One region of the Kocuria arenosa genome, then DNA from elsewhere that is predicted to be linked to it. Evidence: riboswitches for the same ligand, from Rfam matches in the RefSeq annotation. Region 1 holds a riboswitch; the other holds the start of a gene.
What was found. Region 1 has a riboswitch for S-adenosylmethionine ahead of ACFYE3_RS11620 (MetQ/NlpA family ABC transporter substrate-binding protein). Riboswitches for the same ligand answer to the same signal wherever they lie in the genome.

Region 1 (7,652 bases):
TCAAGGAGTTCCTCCGAGGAATCGAGGGCAGGAGCTGGAGCGGTGGCGCCGGGACCCGCTCGCCGGGCCCGTCGCCGGTTCCCATTGTGCCCCATGCTCCGGGGCGGACCCCGGGCGGCGGAGGGTGATTCCTCCCTCGCCGAACGCCCGGCGGCCCCGGGTCCGGACCGCCGGGGGCGGACTCAGAACAGCCGGACCGGCTTGACGATGTCCGCGTAGATCAGCAGCACGGACATCCCGATCATCAGCACGGCCACCGCGTAGGTCACCGGCAGCAGCCGGGCGGGGTCGAACGGGCCGGGGTCGCGGCGGCCCAGCAGCCGGGCGCTGCCCCGCCGCAGCGCCTCCCACAGCGCCCCGGCGACGTGCCCGCCGTCGAGGGGCAGCAGCGGGAGCAGGTTGAAGACGAACAGGGCCAGGTTGACGGAGCCGACCAGGCCCACGAGGGAGGCGGCCTTGTCCCGCAGCGCGATCTCCTCGTGCGCGGCGATCTCCCCCGAGATCCGGCCGACCCCGACCACGGAGATCGGACCGTCGGGGTCCCGCGGCGCGTCGGAGAACGCCGCCTCCCCCACCTCGTAGACCCGCTGCGGCAGGTGCAGCACCACCCCGGCGATCTGCTGCAGCCCGTCGAGCACCGCCCCGGGCACCGCGGTCAGCGGCTGCCGGACGGGCTCGGTCGTGGGGCTGATGCCGATGAACCCGACCTCCTCGTAGCGGGGGGCGCCGTCCTCGCCGGTCACGGCGGCGCCGGAGGCGTCCAGCACGGGGCGCGACGACAGGATGGGGGTGAGCGCCGAGGACACGGTCCGCCCGTCCCGCTCGACCACCACCGGGATCCGCTCCCCGGCCCGTTCCCGGATCCGGCCGGTGAGCTCGTCCCAGGAGGCGACCGGGGCGCCGTCGACGGCCGTGACGACGTCCCCGGGGCGCAGCCCGGCGGCGTTCGCGGGGGCCTGGGGGTCCTCCGGCCGGCACTCGGTCTGCCCGGCGGCCTGGCGCTCGGCGGCCACCACGCACTCGGAGACCCAGGCGACCGTCGTGGTGGGCGTCGCCGTCCCGAAGCCGGAGAGCAGGACGGCGAGGCACAGGGCGCCGAGCAGGAGGTTCATCACCGGGCCGCCGAGCATGATCACGACCCGCTTCCACACGGGCAGCCGGTAGAACACGCGGTCCTCGTCGCCGGGGGCGAGCTGGTCGACGGCGGCGCCGCGCGCCTCGGCCGCCAGCTGCTGGAACACGCCGGTGCTCGAGGCGCGGGCCGTCGTGCCCGCGCGCGGCGGCGGGTACATCCCGACCATCGAGATGTAGCCGCCCAGCGGGACCGCCTTGAGCCCGTACTCCGTCTCGCCCCGCCGGCGGGAGAACACGGTGCGCCCGAAGCCCACCATGTACTGCGTGACGCGCACGCCGAAGAGCTTGGCCGGCACCAGGTGGCCGATCTCGTGGAGGGCGATGGAGACCGCGATGGCGACGGCGGCCAGCAGCACGCCCACGAGGAACAGCACGACGCCCATCCGTCGGACCTCCCGGGATCGTCGAGGGTCCCCGGCGGGCGCCGGGGACGGGGCCGTGCGCTCGGCACGGCGAGGACCAGTCTGCACCACCATCCTGGACGGTGCGTGGCAGGCGCACCAGGCCACGACGACGGCCGGTCGCCTCCCGGAGGAGGCGACCGGCCGTCGGAGGGCGCCGGGCGGAACGCCTCAGCGGCGCAGGATCCGGCGGGCCAGCCGGTTGCCCACCACCTGCACGAGCTGGACCAGGACCACGATGACGGCGACGGCCGCCCACGTGACCTCGTCGTTGAACCGCTGGTAGCCCAGGCGCAGGGCGAAGTCGCCCAAGCCGCCGGCGCCGATGGCCCCGGCCATCGCGGACATGTCCGTGATGCCGATGACGAGGAAGGTGTAGCCGAGCACCAGGGGGCCCAGCGCCTCGGGCAGGATCACCGTGGTGATGATCCCGGCCCGGGAGACCCCCATCGAACGGGCCGCCTCGACGACGCCGGGGTCCACGCTCATCAGGTTCTGCTCGACGATGCGAGCCACCGCGAACATCGCCCCGATGGTCATCGCGAAGATCGCCGCGTTGGGTCCCAGCCGCGTCCCGACGACTCCCTGGGTCACCGGTCCGAGCGCGGCGAGCAGGATGATGAACGGGATCGGCCGGACGAAGTTCACCACGAGGTTGAGGCCCTCGTGCACCGCCCGGTGCTCCAGGATGTTGCCCCGGCGGGTGACGTAGAGGCCCACGCCCACGAGCAGGCCGAGCAGACCGGCGAGCAGCAGCGTGACGGCCACCATGTAGAGGGTCTCCCCGAGCGCGGACAGCAGCTCGGGTCCCAGGACGGACCAGTCGTTCACGCGGCCACCTCTCTCAGGGTCGTGATGCGGGACATCGCGTCGACCACGGCCTGCACGTCCGTGTCCTCGCCGGTCAGCTCGAAGGTCAGCGACCCGAACGACTGCTCCTGGAGCACGCTGATCCCGCCGTAGGCGATGGTGAAGCGGACACCGCGGGCGGCGCCGTCGGAGAGCACCCCGCCGATGTCCACGCCGTCGCCGACGTCCACGATCACCAGGCGCCCGCGGTGGGCGCGGCGCAGCCGCTCCACCTCGCGGGCGTCGGGCACCGAGTGCAGGACGGAGGAGACGAAGCGGCGGGCGGTCTCGGTGCGGGGCCGGGCGAAGATGTCCACGGTGGAGCCGTGCTCCACGACCTTCCCGTCCTGCATCACGGCCACGCGGTCGGCGATCGCCCGGACCACGTCCATCTCGTGGGTGATGATCACGATCGTGATGCCCAGCTCCCGGTTGACCCGCTGCAGCACCTGCAGCACCTCCTGCGTGGTCTCCGGGTCGAGGGCGCTCGTCGACTCGTCGGCCAGGAGCAGCTTCGGGCTGGTGGCCAGGGCGCGGGCGATGCCCACGCGCTGCTTCTGCCCGCCGGAGAGCTGCTCCGGGTAGTTGCCGGCGCGCGCGGACAGGCCCACGAACTCGAGCAGCTCGGCCACCCGGGCCCGGCGCTCCTCCTTCGGCCAGCCGGCCCGCTTGAGCGGGTACTCGACGTTGCCGGCGACGGTGCGGGAGGTGAAGAGGTTGAACTGCTGGAAGATCATGCCGATCTCCTGCCGGACCGGCGCCAGCTCGGTCTCGCGCCGCCCGGCCACCTCGAAGCCCTCCACGGTCAGGGACCCCGAGGACACGGGCTCGAGCCCGTTGATGAGGCGCACGAGGGTGGACTTGCCCGCCCCGGAGTAGCCGATCACCCCGAAGATCTCGCCGCGGCGGACGTCGAGGCTGACGTCGTCGACCGCCACCACCTCGCGCGCCGCGCGCCCCGAGCCGGTGCGGAAGGTCTTGGAGACGTTGCGGAAGGAGACGAGCACCTCGTCCGGGCGCCCGGTGGCGGACGGCCCGGCGGGGACCGCCGCGCTCACTGCTCCTGGTCCTTCAGCTCCTGCTGGTAGCGGGTGGTCAGCTCCTGGAGCTCCTCCGGCTCCAGCTGCAGCGGCACGGCGGTGTCCTTGGTCTCCTGCATCTCGGCGTCGATCACGGCCTGCTCGTGGTAGAGGTCCGCGACCTGCCGGAGGGTCTCGTCGTCGGCGAGCTCCTCCGTCGTGGTGAACAGGTTGACGTAGGCGCGCGAGCCCTCCGCCTCCGGGTCGTCCTGGGCCAGTGCGGACTTCGGGTCGATGTCCGCGCGGGCGAGGAAGTCGTTGTTGATCACCGAGCCGGCCACCGAGTCGAGGGAGAGCACCGTCTGCTCCGCGGAGACCGGGGTGACCCGCACCTTCGAGGCCTCGGTGTCGACGTCGAGCTCCGTGGGGATGAGGGTGTCGCTGGTCAGCTCGACGAGGCCGGCGGACTCGAGCACGAGCAGGGCCCGGGAGAGGTTCACGGCGTCGTTGGGCACGGCGATCTCGTCGCCCTCCTGGAACTGCTCCACGGAGTCGTGCTCGTTGGAGTACAGGCCCAGCGGGTAGATCGACGTCGAGCCGATGGGGGTGATCGAGCCACCGGCGGAGTTGTTGTAGTCCGCGAGGAAGGGGACGTGCTGGAACCAGGTCATGTCCACGTCGCCGGACTCGGTGGCCGGGTTGGGCTGGTTGTAGTCGGAGAAGTCGACGTACTCGACGGTGACGCCCTGCTCCTCGGCCAGCTGCTGGAGGACGTCGTGGGTCGGGTGGGAGCCGACGACGCCGATGGTGACCTTGCCGTCGGCGAGGGCGCCCTCGCCGGAGGACTCCCCGCCGGAGCCGCCGCAGGCGGTGAGGGTGAGGCCGAGGGTCGTGGCCAGGGCGAGGAGGGGGAGGCGCTGCGATCGCATGTGGTGCCTTTCCGTGGGTCCGGGGTGTCCGAGGTCTCGACCGGCGCCGTGGGTCCGGCGGCCACGGTCGAGGGCGCGCCGGAGGGCGCGTGCGCGGTCGGACCGTACTTGCCGCCGGCCGTCGATGGCCGGTGCCGGATGGTTCACCTGGGGCACCCCACTACGGGAGAGGGTTGCCGCCCAGCAAGCCAGGGCTTCGCGCTGGGACTCGTCATCCGCCCGACACACTAGCACGTGCGGCGGGGGCGGCTCCCGTCCCGTCAGCGGGCGAGGACCTCGCGGGCCCGGTGGCGGGCCCAGCGCTCGGCCGCCAGCACGGCCTCGAGCTCCAGCGGGCCGCCGTCGTCGTGCTCGCCCAGCACCGCCTCGACCGTGTCCACGATGGCGGGGAACCGGATCCGGCCGTCGTGGAAGGCGTGCACCGCCTCCTCGTTGGCCGCGTTGAACACGGCGGGGAAGGTCCCGCCCCGCTCCCCCGCCGCCTTGATGAGCTCGACGGCCGGGAACGCCACCGGGTCGAGGGGCTCGAAGGTCCACTCCGTGGCGCGCGTCCAGTCGCACGGCCGGGCGGCGCCGGGCACCCGGTGGGGCCAGGCCAGGCCGAGGGCGATGGGCAGGCGCATGTCCGGGGGCGAGGCCTGGGCGAGGGTGGAGCCGTCCACGAACTGGACCATGGAGTGCACGACCGACTGGGGGTGGACCACCACGTCGATGCGCTCGAGGGGGACGTCGAAGAGCAGGTGGGCCTCGAGCACCTCGAGGGCCTTGTTCACCATGGACGCCGAGTTCGTCGTCACCATCAGGCCCATGTCCCAGGTCGGGTGGCGCAACGCGTCCTGCGGCGTGACCGACTCCAGCTCCGCGCGGGACCGGCCGCGGAACGGTCCGCCGGAGGCCGTCAGCACGAGCCGGTCGACCTCTCCGGCGGTGCCGCCGCGCAGCGCCTGCGCCAGCGCCGAGTGCTCGGAGTCCACGGGGATCAGGGCGTCCGGGTCCCCGGTGGCCGCGGCGGCGGCCTTCACGAGGGCGCCGCCGGCGATCAGCGACTCCTTGTTCGCCAGCGCGAGCTTATGCCCGGCCCGCAGCGCCGCCAGCGTGGGGGCGAGCCCGATGGAGCCGGTGATGCCGTTGAGCACGAGATCCGCGCCGGGATGTGCGGCGGCCGCGGACGCCGCACCGGGCCCGTGCTCGATGCCGGGGCGGTAGCCCGCCGCCCCGGCGGCCGCGGCCCGCTCCGCGATCAGACGGGCCAGCCGGGCGGCGTCCTGACCGGTGCCGCTGGTCGCCACGACCGCGGCGCGGGTCTCGACGGCCTGGTCGGCGAGCAGCTCGAGATGGCGTGCTCCGGCGGCGAGGGCGACCACGGTGAACGGGGCCGCGCCCTCGAGCCCGCGGGCGGCCCGCACGACGTCGAGCGCCTGGGTGCCGATCGAGCCGGTCGAGCCGAGGACGCTGATCCTGCGGGGACCTGCGGCGGCCAGCGCGCTCAGCTCGGGCGTCGGGCGGGCGCGTGGAGGGGAGGCGGGGGGCGTCATGGCCCCAGTATCCCCCAGCCGGCGTCCCCGGTCCCGCGCCTCCGGCGGGCCGGGGTGCCCGGCCCGGGACGGACCGAGGCCCCGTCCACCGGAAACGGTGGACGGGGCCTCGGCGACCGACGGGGTCGGGTCAGCGCGTGGCGCGACCCTTGCGGCCGGAGACCGCGCCCCAGATGAAGAGCACGATGAGGGCTCCCACGACGGCGGTGATGATGGTGCCGATGTCGAACGCGGACTCCAGGTCCCCGATGCCGATCAGCGAGCCCAGGAAGCCTCCGAGGAGGGCCCCGACGATGCCGAGGACGATGGTGACGATGATGCCGCCGCCCTGGCTGCCCGGCATGATGAGCTTGGCGAGGGCGCCGGCGATGAGGCCGAGGATGATCCAGCTGATGATTCCCATGATGGCTCCTTATCCGTCCCGGGAGGGACTTTCATTGTACGCAACCGGCGAGTATCCCTGGAATACTCTGAGGTTGCTTCTGTCCATCACCCTAGCCGACGGTCAGCCGCCTGTCTGTTCTCTATGGCGAATCGACGTGTGTCCCCGGACACGGACCGGCCCGCCGGAAGCCGTGGCTTCGGGCGGGCCGGACGTCCTCCCAGGTGGGAGCGGGGAATCCGTCAGTGGGCGACGGGCTTCTCCGCGCCGATGCCTGTGAGGGAGCGCACCTCCATCTCGGACTGCTTGACCGGGTCCTCGAGACGGCGCTCCGTCATGGAACCGATGAAGCCGAGGAGGAAGGAGGCCGGGATCGAGACGATGCCCGGGTTCTGCAGCGGGAACCACGCGAAGTCGGCCGTCGGGATCATCGACGTCTCGGTGCCGGACATGACCGGGGAGAAGATGATGAGGCCCACCGAGATGATCAGGCCGCCGTACATCGACCAGACCGCGCCGCGGGTGGTGAAGCGCCGCCAGTAGAGGGAGTACAGGATGGTCGGCAGGTTCGCCGAGGCCGCGACCGCGAAGGCGAGCGCCACGAGGAACGCGACGTTCTGGCCCTGCGCGCCGATGCCGCCCGCGATGGACACGAGGCCGATGACCACCACCGTGGTCTTGGCGACCCGAAGCTCCTTGCGGGGATCGGAGTCGCCCTTCTTGATGACGCTGGTGTAGATGTCGTGGGCGAACGAGGCCGAGGCCGTGATCGCCAGGCCGGCGACGACCGCGAGGATCGTGGCGAAGGCCACCGCCGCGATGATGCCCATCAGCAGCGATCCGCCGAGCTCGAAGGCCAGCAGCGGGGCCGCGGAGTTCACGCCGCCCGGTGCCGCCTGGATCCGCTCGGCACCGATGAGGGCCGCCGCGCCGAAGCCCAGGATGAGGGTGAAGAGGTAGAACAGGCCGATCAGGCCGATCGCCCAGACCACCGAGGTGCGGGCCTCCTTGGCCGTGGGCACCGTGTAGAAGCGCATCAGCACGTGGGGCAGACCCGCGGCGCCGAAGACGAGGGCCAGGCCCAGGGAGATGAAGTCCAGCTTGCTGGTCTCGCTCACGCCGTACTTCAGGCCCGGCTCGAGGATCGCCGGGTTGCCGGAGACGGCGACCGCGTCACCGAGCAGGGAGGAGAAGTTGAAGCCGTAGAGCGCCAGGATCCAGACGGTCATGACCGCCACGCCGGAGACCAGCAGCACTGCCTTGATGATCTGCACGTAGGTGGTGCCCTTCATCCCGCCCACGAGGACGTAGACGATCATGAGCACGCCCACGACCACGATGACGAGCGACTGCCCGGCCCGTGAGCCGATGCCCAGCAGCAGCGACACCAGCGCACCGGCGCC
Region 2 (7,652 bases), on a different contig from region 1:
CCCAGGCGGAGACGCTGCTGATCGACGACACCCACCTGGACACGGAGCAGGAGCTCATCGCCCTGGACGCCGAGCCGTGGATCGCCGTCCAGGAGTCGGAGGCCGTGGGCGCCGGCGTGCTCGGCCGGGTCTCCGCCGACGCGGCCCTGGTGCGCGCCGCGGTGCTGACCGACGGCCGCCCCGTTTTCGTGCCGCCGGGGGCGCTGCCCCACGGCACGGACGTGGCGGCCCTGCTGCGATGGAGCGCCGCACCGGCGTCCTGACCCGGAGCGCACGAGGGGCCCCCGGTGCGGGGCCCCTCGTGCGCTTCCCGCCCGGTGGCCCCGGCGCGGGCGCCTCGCGACCCCGGCGCCGACGGCGTCCCGGGGTCACCGGGCGGGCGTCAGAGGACCAGTGCGCGGGCGGGGGTGTCCGCGGCGGACGGCCGGCCCGCGTAGGCACCCCGGTACGCGGCGGCGGGGTGGGTGCCGAGCACCTTGGTCTGGCCCGCGCCGTAGAGGTTCTCCCGGAGCGTGGTGCCCTCATAGCCGATCCGGTAGCGGCCGCGCTTCTGCAGCTCCGGCACGACCCACTCCACGAAGTCCTCGAACGAGCCCGGGGACACGTGGTAGGCGAGGTTGATGCCGTCCAGCCCGCCGTCGTCGATCCACCGCTCGAGCTCGTCCGCCACGGTCTGCGGGGAGCCGACGATCGGCACGCCCATGCCACCCATCGAGATGTGCTTCGCGACCTCCTTGACCGTCCACTTCTTGTGGGGGTCGGCCGTGGTGAAGGGGGTCAGGAAGGACTGGATCGAGTCGGTCCTGATGTACTCCAGGACGTCGTTCTCGTCGTACCGGCCCAGGTCCACGCCGGACCAGCCGCCCACGAGGCCCAGCGCGCCGTCGGTGTCCGCGTACCGCTCGTAGTCGCGGCGCTTCTGCTCGGCCTTCGCATCGGTCTCGTCGACGATCACGTGCAGCATCGCGAAGATCTTGAGGTCGTCCCGGTCCCGGCCCTGCGCCTGCGCCTCGTCGCGCAGCTTGTCGGTGACCACGCGGGTCAGGTCCGGGCGGATGCCGCCCACGAAGACCGCCTCCGCGTGGCGGCCGGCGAACGCGCGCCCGCGGGACGAGGCCCCGGCCTGGAAGATCAGCGGCGTGCGCTGCGGGGACGGCTCGGTCAGCCCGATGCCCGGCACGTCGAAGTACTTGCCGTGGTGCTGGATGGGGTGGACGAGCGCCGGGTCGGCGAAGACCCCGTTGACCCGGTCGCGCTTGACCGCGCCGTCCTCCCAGGAGCCCTCCCAGAGCTTGTAGCAGACCTCCATGAACTCCTCGGCGATCTCGTAGCGCTCGTCGTGGGAGATCTGCTCCGTCAGCCCGTGGTTCTCGGCGGCCGACTTCAGGTAGGACGTCACCACGTTGAAGCCCATCCGGCCCTTCGTGAGGTGGTCGAGGGTCGCGAACTTCCGGGCGAGCGGGTACGGCTGCTCGTAGGTGATCGCGCTGGTCACGCCGAAGCCGAGGTGCTTCGTCACGGCCGCCATCGCGGAGATCTGCATGAAGGGGTCGTTGACCGGGATCTGGGTGGCGTCCCGGATCACCGGGGCCGCGGAGTTCTGGTAGACGTCGTAGTACCCGACGACGTCCGCGAGGAACAGCGCGTCGAAGAGCCCCTTCTCCAGGAGCTGGGCGACGTCCGTCCAGTACTCGATGGTGTTGTACTCGTCCGCCCGGGAACGGGGGTGCTTCCACAAGCCGGGGGCCTGGTGTCCCACACAGGTCATGTCGAAGGCGTTCAGGGCGATGCGCTTGCTCATGGGTGTTCCTCCCGGGTCGATGCCGACCCGCGCCCGTGCGTCGTGGAGACCTGCTCGCGGGTCCGACGCACTGGTGGGCGCCGTACTTGCCGCGGAGCACGTGCACCGCGGCCCGATGTTCATCTGGGGCACCCCGCTACGGGAGAGGGTTGCCGCCCGACCAGCCAGAGCTTCGCGTCGGGACTCGTCATCGTCGTCGCAGGACAGCTTAGCGGGTCGTCCCGGACCCGGCGCAACCCCCGCGCGGCCCCCGCCGCACCGAAACGGTGCCGTTCGAGCGGGTGGACGGGGCGAGCAGCTCAGGCGGGCGGGGCGAGCCGCGGGGTCCGGCCCGGGTCCAGGGTCCAGCCGCGCCGGAGCAGGGAGCGGAGCTCGATCAGGGGGCAGGTGTCCATGACGACGTCGAGGCCGGCCCGCTCCGCCCGGGCGGCCGCGGCCTCGTCGACGACGCCCAGCTGCAGCCACACCGCCGCGGCGCCCGCGGCGATGGCCTGGTCCACGACCGCGCCGACGCGGCGGGAGTTGACGAAGCAGTCCACCACGTCGATCGGCCCCGGGACCTCGGCGAGCGTGCGGTGGCCGGGCTCGCCGTGCACCGGCTCGCCCTTCGGGTTCACCGGGATGATCGTCATGCCGAGGTCGTCCCGGATCTGCCGGGCGACCGAGTGCGCAGGACGGGCCGTGTTGCCGGTCAGTCCCACCACCGCCCACCGGCCGGGCCGGGTCATGAGGCGGTCGATGACGGCGGGGGCGTTGCGGCTCATGGCACCAGCCTGGCACGGAGCCCTCCCCTGCGCGAGGTCGCACGTGCCGGCGACCGGACCCGTGCGGGAGGGGGTCAGGAGAAGAGCGGCAGGAGGTCCGCGTGCGCGCCCAGCTCCGCGCGCTCCTGGGCGGTCAGCTCCGCCCGGCCGGTGCCCACGCGGGCGAAGTGCTCGTCGCTCCAGTGCTCCAGCGGTTCCCGCTCCCACAGGTCGGTGAGGACCCGGCGGACCTCGGCGAGCCCGTCCACGGCGGGGCCCGGGGAGCCGTCGAGGTGCTGGATCAGGTCCAGGTGGTGCACCGTGGCCTCCACCGTGAGCGCGCTCAGCAGGTCCTCGACGCGCAGCACGTGCCCCTGGGTGCGGACGGCGCCGCCGCTGCCGCAGTGCCCCGCCGCGTGCACGAGCGCCCGGGCGGTCTCCCGGTAGAGCGCGCGCACCGGCTCCCAGTCCAGGACCATGGACGCGGCCACGCGAGCCTGGCGCCGCCCCTCGGCGACTCCCGCGTGGTCGCCGCCCCGGTCCGCCCACCAGGTGGCGGCGTCCCGGTCCGGGCGGGCGGTCGTGGGGGTGTGCAGGGCGACCAGCCCCCGCTGCGCGTCCATCGTGCAGCGGTGGGTGAGGTCCCGGACCGACCACCCCGTGCACCCCGTGGCGGCCCAGGAGTCGTCGTCGCCGAGGCCGTCGAGGACCGCGCCGATCGCCGTGCAGGCGTCGCGCACCAGGTCCGCCCGGCCCGGGGTTCTGCGGCTCGTCATGGGTCCATGGTGGGGCACGGAGGTCGCGCGTGCCAGCGATGTGTCGCGACGATCACGGATGCGACGGATTTGCCAGGGAACACGCCGAGGACGTTCAATTGGTGACGTCACCATCCGGAGCGGCTGAGAGACCTGGCTCGTCGACGTCGCAGCAACCGGCACGGATCCGTCTGATCCTCCGTGCGAGGTGCTAATGCCAGGACCGATGGAGTTGATCATGAGCACTTCTCTGCTGAGCTCTGCGCCGTCCGCCGCGCCGGGCACCCCGAAGCGCGCGTTCTCCGTGGCGTTCGAGCACGTCGGCAAGGCCTTCCCGTCCGGCCGCGAGACGCACCACGTCCTGCAGGACATCGACGTCACGGCCCGGCCCGGCGAGGTGCTGGCGGTCCTGGGGCCCTCGGGGTGCGGCAAGTCCACGCTCCTGCGGGCGGCGGCGGGGCTCGACACCGCCTCGGCGGGCCGGGTGCTCATCGACGGCACCCCCGTGTCCGGGATCGACCCGCGCTGCGCGGTCGCCTTCCAGGAGCCCCGCCTGCTGCCGTGGCGCTCCGTGCGCGAGAACGTCCGCCTGGGCCTGCCCCGCGGGCTCCCCCGGGACGAGGGGGACGCCGTGATCGACGACCTGCTGCGCCTGGTCGGGCTCACCGCGCACGCCGGCCACCGTCCCCGCGCGATCTCCGGCGGCATGGCCCAGCGGGCGTCCCTGGCCCGGGCCCTCGCCCGCACTCCCGGGGTCCTGCTGCTGGACGAGCCCTTCGGCGCGCTCGACGCCCTGACCCGCCTGAAGATGCAGGACCTCCTGCTCACGATCCACGCGGCCCAGCCCACCACCGTCCTGCTCGTCACCCACGACGTCGACGAGGCGCTGCAGCTCGCGGACCGGATCGTGGTCCTGGGCCGGACCGGACCCACCGCTCCCGCCTCGATCAGCACGATCCTCGCCGTCCCCGGCGAGCGACCCCGGGACCGGGCCTCCGAGGTCCTCGCCGAGCTGCGCGTGCAGCTCCTCGGCCACCTCGGCGTCGACACCCACCACCCCGCGACCCGCTGACGCGGCCCGCTCCCACTCCTCTTCCCGGACCCGTCGCGGCGCCCGCCCGCGACGCCCCGCACCGTCCGCCCACCCCGAAAGGCTCCGCCATGGCCCTGCCCCAGCGTTCCGTCCGCACGATCCCCGCGCTCGCCGCCGTCCTGGCCCTCGGCCTGACCGGGTGCATGGCCGGTGAGGGCTCCGGCGAGGCCCCCGCGGAGGCCGCCGGGGACGGCACCGTCCGCGTGGACTGGGCCACCTACAACCCGCTCTCCGTGGTGATCAAGGAGAAGGGCTGGCTCGAGACCGCGTTCGCCGAGGAGGGCATCGAGGTGGAGTGGGTGCAGTCGGCCGGGTCGAACAAGGCCAACGAGGCGCTGCGCGCGGAGGCGGTGGACATCGGCTCCACCGCCGGCTCCGCGGCGCTGCTGGCCCGCAGCAACGGCACCCCGATCCAGGTGATCGACCTCTACTCGCAGCCGGAGTGGTCCGCCCTGGTCACCGGCGCCGGCAGCGAGGTGCAGGAGGTCGCTGACCTCGAGGGCCGCACCGTGGCCGCGACCAAGGGCACCGACCCGTACTTCTTCCTGCTCCAGGCCCTCGATGAGGCCGGGGTGGACGCCGGGGACGTCACGATCCAGAACCTGCAGCACGCGGACGGCCGGGCCGCCCTGGAGAACGGCCAGGTGGACGCCTGGTCCGGGCTCGACCCGATCATGGCCGCCGCGGAGGAGAACGGCGCGGAGCTGTTCTACCGCAACGTCGACTTCAACACCTACGGCTTCCTCAACGCCCACGAGAGCTTCCTCGAGGAGCAGCCCGAGGCCGCCCAGACCGTGGTGGACGTCTACGCCTACGCCCGGGAGTGGGCGCAGGAGAACCCCGAGGAGACCGCGCAGCTGCTCTCCGAGGCGGCCGGGATCGAGCTGTCGGTGGCCGGGAAGGTGCTCGAGCGCACCAACCTGGACATCGACCACGTGCCCGGCGACGAGCAGCTGGCGGTCCTGGAGAAGGTCGGGCCGATCTTCGTCGAGTCCGACGACGTGGCCGGTCAGGAGCAGATCGACGAGGCGCTCGGGAGCATCGTGGAGAGCTCCTATGCCGAGAACGCCGACGCCTCCCGCGCGGCCGAGCTGGTCGGGGGCCAGCAGTGACGCAGCCGCTGAGCCCCGCCGCGGAGGCGGAGCGCGTCGAGGACGCCCCCGCAGCAGCGGCCGCCCCCCGGCGGCGGCCGCTGCTGCGCACCGTGCTGGGCCTGCTGCTGCCCGCGGCGCTGCTGGTGCTGTGGCACGTGCTGTCCACCGCCGGGGTCTTCAGCGCCGTGCAGCTGCCGGCCCCCCTCGCGGTGCTCGAGGCCGGGATCGGCCTGCTGGCCGGCGGGGACCTCTGGACCCACGTGGGCATCTCGACCCAGCGCGTGCTGATCGGCTTCCTGATCGGCGCGGGGCTCGGACTCGTGGCCGGGTCCTTCATCGGCCTCTCCCGCTGGGGCTCCACGCTGGTGGGCCCCACGATCGGGGCGTTCCGCGCGGTGCCGTCCCTGGCGTGGGTGCCGCTGCTGCTGCTGTGGATCGGTCTCGGCGAGGACTCCAAGGTCACGCTGGTGGCCATCGGTGCGTTCTTCCCCGTCTACACCACCGTCTCCGCGGCCCTGCAGCACGTGGACCGCAACCTCCTCGAGGCGGCACGGGCCTTCGGGCTCCACGGGCTGCGCCTGCTCACCACGGTGCAGCTGCCGGCCGTCATGCCGTCGGTGATCTCCGGGCTGCGCCTGGCCCTGGCCCAGGCGTGGCTGTTCCTCGTGGCCGCCGAGCTGCTGGGGGCGTCCATGGGCCTGGGCTGGCTGCTCACCGACTCGCAGAACAACGGCCGCACCGACCGCCTGCTGCTGGCGATCGTCCTGCTGGCGGTGCTCGGCAAGGCCTCGGACGCGCTGCTGGGCGTGTTCGAGAAGTGGGCCGTCAAGAAATGGGCCTGACACGTGCGCCTGGCACCGTGGACCCGTCCGGGCGAGCAGGAGCCGTGCGAGCAGGAACCGGGCGGACGGCGGCCGTGCGAGCACGAACCGCACGGACAGATCTCGCGCAGACTGGAACCGAGCAGGCAGGAACCGGGCAGGCCGGGTCCGTGCCGACAGGAAAGGACCGCAGCACCGTGAGCCAGAGCTGGAGCAATCCCTCCTCCCCCACCCCGAATCCCGCGCTCGTCTCCGACGAGGCCCGGATCGCGTTCTGGGAGGACCAGGCGTCCCGGCTGGACTGGGCCGAGCCGTGGACGACGGCCCACCGCTTCGAGGCCCCGCAGCGGATCGGCACGGACGAGGACGGCAGCCCCACCTGGTCGGTCCCGGAGATCGCGTGGTTCGAGGGCGGGAAGCTGAACGTGGCCCACAACTGCGTGGACCGCCACGTCGAGGCCGGCCGCGGCGCGCACGTGGCCCTGTACTTCGAGGGCGAGCCCGGGGACCGGCTGGTCTACACCTACGCCGACCTGCAGCGGGAGGTCTCCCGCGCCGCCAACGCCCTGCTCGCCCTGGGCGTGGAGCAGGGCGACCGAGTGGTGATCTATCTGCCCGTCATCCCGGAGACCGTCATCATCACGCTGGCCTGCGCCCGCATCGGCGCGGTGCACTCGCTGGTCTTCGGCGGGTTCTCCGCCGAGGCCCTGCGCTTCCGCGTGGAGGACACCGGCGCCAAGGTCCTCGTGACCGCGGACGGGCAGCACCGGCGCGGGGCCGTGGTGCCCGTCAAGGGCGTCGCCGACGAGGCCTGCGGCGGCGACAACGCGATCGAGCACGTCGTCGTCGTGCGCCGCACCTCCCGGCCGGGCCGCACGGACCTGCCGCGCGGCACCCGGGGCACGCACTCCAAGGAGGAGGACGCCGTCCCGTGGACGCGCGGACGGGACGTGTGGTGGCACGAGCTGGTCGCCGAGCAGTCCGACGTGCACGTGCCCGAGGCGTTCGACGCCGAGACGCCGCTGTTCATCATCTACACGTCGGGGACCACCGGGCGCCCCAAGGGCCTGGTGCACACCATGGGCGGCTACCTCGTCCAGGCCGCGTACACGCACGCCCTGCTCTTCGACCTCCTGCCGGACGTGCTCGACGACGAGGGCCGGCTCCACCCGGACGAGCTGGCCACGGTCAACGACCGCGCGAAGGTCGACGCCGCCGTGCACTGGTGCACCGCCGACCTCGCCTGGGTCACCGCGCACACCTACGAGATCTACGGGCCGCTGGTCAACGGCGTGTCCGAGGTGATCTACGAGGGCACCCCGAACACCCCGCACTGGGGCCGGCA

Region 2: it holds a riboswitch for S-adenosylmethionine, as region 1 does, so the genes downstream of both, ACFYE3_RS00880 (ABC transporter ATP-binding protein) here and ACFYE3_RS11620 (MetQ/NlpA family ABC transporter substrate-binding protein) in region 1, are expected to answer to the same signal.

What each region holds. Positions count from the first base shown of each region.
Region 1 covers NZ_JBHZTA010000006.1:79,423-87,074, forward strand. The annotation lists gene ispG (flavodoxin-dependent (E)-4-hydroxy-3-methylbut-2-enyl-diphosphate synthase) at 1-4, opposite strand, end outside; gene ACFYE3_RS11605 (M50 family metallopeptidase) at 183-1,517, opposite strand; gene ACFYE3_RS11610 (methionine ABC transporter permease) at 1,707-2,306, opposite strand; gene ACFYE3_RS11615 (methionine ABC transporter ATP-binding protein) at 2,363-3,442, opposite strand; gene ACFYE3_RS11620 (MetQ/NlpA family ABC transporter substrate-binding protein) at 3,439-4,332, opposite strand; SAM riboswitch class IV at 4,432-4,548, opposite strand; gene dxr (1-deoxy-D-xylulose-5-phosphate reductoisomerase) at 4,593-5,867, opposite strand; gene ACFYE3_RS11630 (GlsB/YeaQ/YmgE family stress response membrane protein) at 5,998-6,270, opposite strand; gene ACFYE3_RS11635 (solute symporter family protein) at 6,492-7,652, opposite strand, start outside.
Region 2 covers NZ_JBHZTA010000001.1:183,082-190,733, reverse strand. The annotation lists gene ACFYE3_RS00900 (baeRF2 domain-containing protein) at 1-263, shown strand, start outside; gene ACFYE3_RS00895 (LLM class flavin-dependent oxidoreductase) at 383-1,801, opposite strand; SAM riboswitch class IV at 1,879-1,993, opposite strand; gene ACFYE3_RS00890 (CoA-binding protein) at 2,101-2,565, opposite strand; gene ACFYE3_RS00885 (maleylpyruvate isomerase N-terminal domain-containing protein) at 2,640-3,320, opposite strand; SAM riboswitch class I at 3,428-3,532, shown strand; gene ACFYE3_RS00880 (ABC transporter ATP-binding protein) at 3,538-4,371, shown strand; gene ACFYE3_RS00875 (aliphatic sulfonate ABC transporter substrate-binding protein) at 4,461-5,504, shown strand; gene ACFYE3_RS00870 (ABC transporter permease) at 5,501-6,328, shown strand; gene ACFYE3_RS00865 (AMP-binding protein) at 6,505-7,652, shown strand, end outside.